DNA from 2 places in the Streptomyces sp. NPDC024698 genome. Region 2 is predicted to be linked to the other one. Evidence: riboswitches for the same ligand, from Rfam matches in the RefSeq annotation. Region 2 holds a riboswitch; the other holds the start of a gene.
What was found. Region 2 has a riboswitch for FMN ahead of ACZ4AA_RS31535 (riboflavin synthase). Riboswitches for the same ligand answer to the same signal wherever they lie in the genome.
Positions count from the first base shown of each region.

Region 1: linked by a shared signal. The riboswitch ahead of ribB (3,4-dihydroxy-2-butanone-4-phosphate synthase) and the one ahead of ACZ4AA_RS31535 (riboflavin synthase) in region 2 are both predicted to bind FMN.

Region 1 covers NZ_JBVHLK010000003.1:225,955-229,353, reverse strand. The annotation lists gene ACZ4AA_RS08820 (zinc-dependent alcohol dehydrogenase) at 1-106, opposite strand, end outside; gene ACZ4AA_RS08815 (hypothetical protein) at 302-643, opposite strand; FMN riboswitch at 961-1,091, shown strand; partial or broken gene ribB (3,4-dihydroxy-2-butanone-4-phosphate synthase) at 1,380-2,033, shown strand; gene ACZ4AA_RS08805 (phosphopantetheine-binding protein) at 2,282-2,524, shown strand; gene ACZ4AA_RS08800 (ATP-grasp domain-containing protein) at 2,528-3,399, shown strand, end outside.
Region 2 covers NZ_JBVHLK010000021.1:55,221-58,619, forward strand. The annotation lists gene ACZ4AA_RS31525 (MFS transporter) at 1-106, opposite strand, end outside; gene ACZ4AA_RS31530 (ROK family transcriptional regulator) at 238-1,458, shown strand; FMN riboswitch at 1,964-2,094, shown strand; gene ACZ4AA_RS31535 (riboflavin synthase) at 2,250-2,885, shown strand; gene ACZ4AA_RS31540 (nicotinamide mononucleotide transporter family protein) at 2,882-3,399, shown strand, end outside.

The DNA of each region.
Region 1 (3,399 bases), on a different contig from region 2:
GGCCGCAGGCCGCGATCCTGACGAGCACGTCGTCCTCGCCGATCTCGGGGACCGGGGTGTCACTGATCTCCACCGAGCCGGGGGAGGTGACTAACGCGATGCGCATGGAGCTTGGTTCCTTTCGTCGTGCTGTGCTGTGAGGGGCGTTCCGAGAACCGCGGAAAGGTGCAACGGGGGCTGCCCGACGGACCGGCGGTCCCGCAGAGCCGGGGGACTTCGCTCATGGATGTGGGCTCCAGCCGTCCTGCGGCGCGGGGGAGTTCTGCGCGGCGCATGCCGGAGGCGGCTCGGGACCGCGCGGTCAGCGAGCGGTGGGAGCACCCGTCCACACGGGAGGTGTCTCCCGGCCGGCCGGAGGCTGGCACTGCGCCCACTCCTGGTCGGCCACGTCGTGCCAGGGGTGGGGACCCCGGGTGAAGTCCCCTTCACCGAAGGAGAGCCGGGTGCCGTGCGCCAGATGCACCGCGAGCGGATCGGATCGGTCGGCGACCACCCGGACCAGGTAGCTCGACCATGTCCGTCCGCCGAGGACTTCCCGGTGCAGGACGGTCGTGCCGGGTGCGAACCGGCCAGGCTCCGCGGTCCCGGCTTCGTTGTCGGTGGGCTCGGCCGCACGCAGCGCGCCCTCAGAATTGTTGCGCATTGAAGTGTTGATCCCCCGTGCTGACACGGATCCGACATTGCGCGGACCCCAAATGCCCGCTTCGCCGGCCGGCCGAACTCGCCTCGCAGCCCCGTATTCGTCGAAGCGGGCGACCGGCGCCGATCTGACCGTTATTGACGGTTGGTTAGCGGCGTGCGGATCGTAGACACAGCCGCGAGACGTTGGCAACTCTTTTGAAACGGCGTGCCGTTCGCCTGTCGGGCGATGCGTGACGCAGGCCACAATGACTCGATTTCGCCAATGCCTTGTCAAGATCACGCGGAGTGTGCAAGGTTAACGGAAGTTATCACGAACGTTTGCGCACTCCGGGGTCGGTGAAATTCCGAACCGGCGGTTACAGTCCGCGACCCGACCGCCTCCAGCGGCCGGTTGACCAGGTGAAATTCCTGGACCGACGGTGAAAGTCCGGAAGGGAGGCAGTGCGCGGCGAGCAGGGTCTTTCCCGATCCTTGTGGAAGTTCCGCACGTCCTCACGGGGACTGTGGCGCCCCGACGGGAAAGTGTCACGTGCCCTTGCGCTCGTCGTGTGTCTCAGGCCCCGGAAGTCCGCGCCGCCAGCGCGAGGAGAGACTTCGATGGGCCGATTACCGGGCAGTGCCCCTGCCGCCGCGCAACCCCGCCCGACCGGCCGCAGCGCCGAGTTCCAGGTGCGCGGGGCCCGCTCGGCCGACCTCGCGCCCCGACCTCGCTTCCACCGAACGCTAGGACCACGGGCATGACCACTACCGATTCGATGCTGTCTCCCACCGCCAGGGGCGTGCAGCCCCTCGATCCGATCGACCACGCGGTCGCGGAGATCGCCGCCGGCCGGGCGGTCGTCGTCGTCGACGACGAGAACCGCGAGAACGAGGGCGACATCGTCTTCGCAGCCGAGCTGGCCACCCCTGAGCTGGTCGCCTTCGCCATGACCGAGTGCCGGGGCCTGCTCTGCGCCCCGATGCCGGGAGACGATCTGGACCGGCTGGAGCTGGATCAGATGGTTCCCCGCAACACCGAGAGCCACCGCACCGCCTTCACGGTCTCCGTCGACGCCGCCGTCGGCATCAGCACCGGGATCTCCGCCGCGGACAGAGCGCTGACCCTCCGTCTGCTGGCCGAACGCAGGAGTTCACCCGGCGACTTCGTGCGACCCGGACACATCTTCCCGCTGCGGGCGCGTGACGGCGGCGTGCTGGTGCGGCCCGGTCACACCGAGGCCGGTGTGGATCTCTGCCGGCTCGCCGGATTGCGCCCGGCAGCGGCCGTGTGCGAGATCGCCAACTCCGACGGCACCATGGCCCGGCTCCCGGAGCTGCGCGACTTCGCCGAGCGTCACGGACTTGCCCTGATCTCCGTCGCCGCCCTCATCGACCATCTGCGGCCGTCCGAGGGGCCGCCCCCCGTGTGCTCGGCTCGGCCGGGAGCGGCCCTGGGCTGACCGACGGGGGGTGCCACGAGGAAGGACCACGGGCCCGGCAGGCCCGCAGATGTTTTGCAAAAAGCATTTGCCGGGCCTCCTTCCGGCGTGCTCCGAATTGCGAATCTTGATGAATTCACCAAGAATTGTCGTGGTATTTGACATTGCGCCGTTGAGCATTCAATACTCGAAAGCGACCACGAGTCAGGGGGGGAACCGGCATGCTCGACAAGGGCGCCATAGAAATACCCAGAGGAATCTGGGAAGAAGTACTCGGTATTTCGGTCGACGATGTCGCCGCCGATTTCTGCGACCTTGGCGGCGATGCACTGCCGGCGGTGGCGATTTCCACCCGCGCTATCGAGTCCGGCCTCGCGATGCCGCGGTCCGCAGTTCTGCGCCGCAGTACGCTCCGCGAGCTTGCCGAGGCGGTCGAGGATCCCCAACTGTTCGAACGTGCCTGACCGATGGCTATCGTTGTCGTCTACGACCAGGGTGCGGCCTCGCCGCGCGAGATCATCGGCCGGTTGCGCACATCGGAGCCCGTGGTGGTGGTGCTCGCGGACTCCGGGCACGCCCGCCAGGTCCGCCCGCTCCTGGAGGAGAACTGCGCCGGTCTCGTACCGCTGGCCGACGGGGACGACGCCGTCGTCGCCCGTCTGCGCGCCGTTGGGGCCAAAGGCATCCTGACCTTCAGCGAACGCATGCTCACCGACACCGCGTTACTTGCGGAACGGCTCGATCTTCCGTTCAACTCCCCGGAAACCGTCAAGGGGTTGACCGACAAATCCGTTCAGCGGCGCCTGCTGCACGAGGCCGGCGTGGACGCCGTCCGCAGCACGGTCGTCACCACCGCCGGACAATGGCCGGACGCACTGGCACAGGTGGGTCTGCCCGCCGTGGTCAAACCGGTGCGTGGCGAAGGCAGCCGGAACACGGTCCGGGTGACGGACCCCGACCGCGGCGCCGCCGTGATCGAGGAGTTCCTGCGCGCCGAACCGGCTCTGGTGGTCGAGGAGTTCCTCGAAGGGGCCGACTGGGCCCCCTTCGGCGACTATGTCTCCGTGGAGAGCGCCGTCACACCTGAGGGCACGCGTCACTTCGCGGTGACGGGCAAGCTGCCTCTGGCACCTCCCTTCCGGGAGTCGGGCCAGTTCTGGCCCGCGCCCCTGCCGCCGGAGCAGGAGGCCGAAGTGGTCGCTCTGGCCGATGGCGCACTTCGCGCACTGGGTGTCACCCACGGCCTGGTCCACACGGAGATCAAACTGACGCCCGCCGGGCCCCGCCTGATCGAGGTCAACGGAAGGCTCGGCGGGTACCAGGCCGACCTGGCCACACG
Region 2 (3,399 bases):
CGCGGGTCGCGAAGGACCCGGTGACGGCTCCGTGCACGGCGAACACGGCCGCCACGGCGTACCGGGCGCGCCTGACCTCGCGCTGGTCCTCGACCGCTCCACTCATGCTCGGGCCCCTCCCCGGGTGATGCTTCCACGGTGTGCCGCCGTAAACTATCAGGAACCCTGCCTGATAAATAGATGCCCGCTCGCCGCCCGGTCGCCCGGTGGCCTCGCCGATCTGGGAGGATTCCCGCCATGCCCGCATCCCCGAGCACCGCACGGGCCATCAACGACCGGCTCGCCCTGCGGCTGTTGCAGCAGGAAGGCCCGTTGACGGCCACGCGGCTGAAGCAGCTCACCGGACTGTCCCGGCCGACCGTCGCCGACCTCGTGGAACGCTTGACGGTCTCCGGTCTCGTCACCGTCGTCGGGGAATCGGGGGAGCAGCGGCGGGGGCCGAACGCCCGGGTCTACGGGATCGTCGCGGACCGCGCCCACCTGGCCGCGCTGGACGTCCGTACGGAGGGAGTCTCCGTCGTCGTCTCCGACCTGGTCGGCCGCGTCCTGGCCGAGGCGTCCGCGCCCATCGGCGAGGGTGTCGGCACCGGACCGGCGGTGGAGCGCGCGGTCGCGCTGGTCGAGCGGGTGGCGAAGGAGGCCGGCGCGCCCCAACGGGAAGGGGCCGGAGGGTGGGGCAGGCTGCACACGGTCGGCATCGGGGCGCCCGGTCTGATCGATCCCGCCAGCGGTGAACTCCGCGACTCCACCGGGCTGCCCGAGTGGCACCGAAGGCTCGTCGCGGCCCTCCAGGAACGGCTTCCCGAGGCCCGCGTCCTGGTCGAGAACGAGACCAACCTCGCGGCCCTGGCCGAACAGCGCGAGGGCGTCGCCCGCGACCGGGACACGTTCGTCCTGCTGTGGCTCGGCCACGGCACCGGCGCCGCCGTGGTCCTCGACGGCGCCCTGCGCCGAGGCGCCTCCGGAGGAACCGGCGAGATCGGCTTCCTGCCGGTGCCGGGCACCACGGGCCTGCCCTCGGCGACCGACTGCGGGGGCGGCTTCCACTCCCTGGTCGGGTCCGCGGCGATCACGGAGCTGGCGGCGCAGCACGGCGTCTCGGCGCGGCCCGAGGGCTACGAACCGCATGCCGCGGCGCTCGTGCGGCAGGCGCTGGCGGCCCCCGGCTCCCCGGCGTCCGACGGTTTCCTCGACGCTCTCGCCCAGCGCCTCGCGATCGGGGCGGCGTCCGTAGGCGCGGTGCTCGACCCCGGCTGTGTGGTCCTCGGCGGCGAGGTCGGCCAGGCCGGCGGCGCGGCGCTCGCGGCGCGGGTCGAGCGGCGGCTCGCCCGGATCTCGCCGCTCCCCACCGAGGTGCGCGCGACCACGGTGGGCGGGGGCGCGGTGCTGCGCGGAGCCCTGCTGACCGCGCGCGACGGTGCCCAGGACGAGCTGTTCGCCCCGGCCTCGTCGCGGTAGGGCGTGTCCGTGAAGCCGTGGGTGTCCGTGAAGCCGCGGGTGTCCGCGAAGCCGCGCGTGTCCGTGAAGCCGCGGGTGTCCGCGAAGCCGCGGGTGTTCGCGAAGCCGCGCCTGTCCGCGAAGCCGCGGGTATCCGTGAAGCCGCCGGCGTTCGCGAAGCCGCGCGTGCCCGGCGATGCCCGGCACTCTCTGGGCGGTCGCGGCCGGTTGGAGACCCGGCGGCGGGGCAAGGGCCTTCGTCACCGCCGCCGGGTCGATCGTGGGGGGACCGGCAATGAATGATCACGCAGTCTTGATCGAGGACATTAAGAGGACTAGACCAGAGCGTCAATAGGTATGGACCAGTTGCGCGAACCTGTGACCTGCCCCAAGACCGCACGGGGTCAAGGAGGTTGGCCGGGTGCCCCGTCCGTGGAAGTCCATGCCGGGCCGCTGTGAGCCACCCCACAGAGGTACGGCCGTATGACCGTCGTTCGGGCGTGGCACACTGGCCATGTACCAGAAGCAGCGCACTCCGGGGTCGGTGTAATTCCGAACCGGCGGTTATAGTCCGCGACCCGGCCGCTTCCAGCGGCCGGTTGACCAGGTGGAATTCCTGGACCGACGGTTAAAGTCCGGATGGGAGGCAGTGCGCGGCGGGCGGGCATTTCGTGCGCGCTGCCGTTTGTTGCTGCTCGTCCTGCGGGACGGGTGTCCTTTCGGCGTCGCTCCCGGTGTGCCGCGGTCCGCTCATTCTGTCGTCATCGACAGGCCCCGGAGTCCGTGCCCTATGAGGCAGGAGGACCCGGGAAGTGTTCACCGGAATCGTCGAAGAGCTGGGTGAGGTCACCGCCGTCGAGATGCTCGACGACGCCTCGCGTTTCCGGCTGCGTGGCCCCGTCGTCACGCAGGGCGCGCAGCACGGCGACTCCATCGCCGTCAACGGAGTCTGTCTCACCGTGGTCGAGCACGAGGGCGACGAGTTCACCGCCGACGTGATGGCCGAAACCCTGAACCGCTCCAGCCTCGGGGCCCTCACCGTCGGCTCCCGCGTCAACCTGGAACGGCCGATGGCCGTGGGTGAGCGCCTCGGCGGACACATCGTGCAGGGGCACGTCGACGGCACCGGCGCGGTCATCGAGCGCAAGCCGTCCGAGAACTGGGAGATCGTCAAGATCTCGCTCCCCGCCGACCTCTCGCGCTATGTCGTCGAGAAGGGCTCCATCACCGTCGACGGCATCAGCCTGACCGTGGTCGACGCCGGCCCCGACTTCTTCACCGTCAGCCTCATCCCCACCACGCTCGACCTGACCACCCTGGGCCGCAAGCAGCCCGGCGACCCGGTCAACCTCGAGGTCGACGTGATCGCCAAGTACGTCGAGCGCCTGCTGGGCGCGCGCGGTGAGCAGCCCGCCGGTCCGCCCGGGATCCAGGGGGCCGGCCGGTGAACTGGCTCAACTCCGAGGCCTTCGTCCTGTTCGGCCAGCACATCATGTGGTCGGACATGATCGGCAACGTGATCGGTCTGATCGCCCTCGCGCTCGGCTGGCGGCGCTCCGTGTGGAGCTGGCCCGTCCAGCTCCTCTCCGGCCTGGTCCTCTTCGCCGCCTTCTTCGGCCACCTCACCGGCAGCGCCGGCAAGCAGGTCGTGGTCATCGCCGTCGCCCTGTACGGCTGGTGGCAGTGGAACCGCGGCGAGGGCAAGGACGGACGCGTCTCCGTACGATTCGCCACCTGGCGCGAACGCGCGTACATGGCGGGCGCCGCCGCCGTCGGCACCCTCGCCGTCAGCGCCCTGTTCCACGCGTACCCGACGCTGTCCTGGGACCCCTGGCCGGACGCCTACATCTTCGTCGGCACGATCGTCGCCATGTACGCGCAGGCCCGCGGCATGGTCGAGTTCTGGTTCGCCTGGCTGCTCGTCGACGTGGTGGGCGTCCCGCTCAACTTCGCCAACGGCTA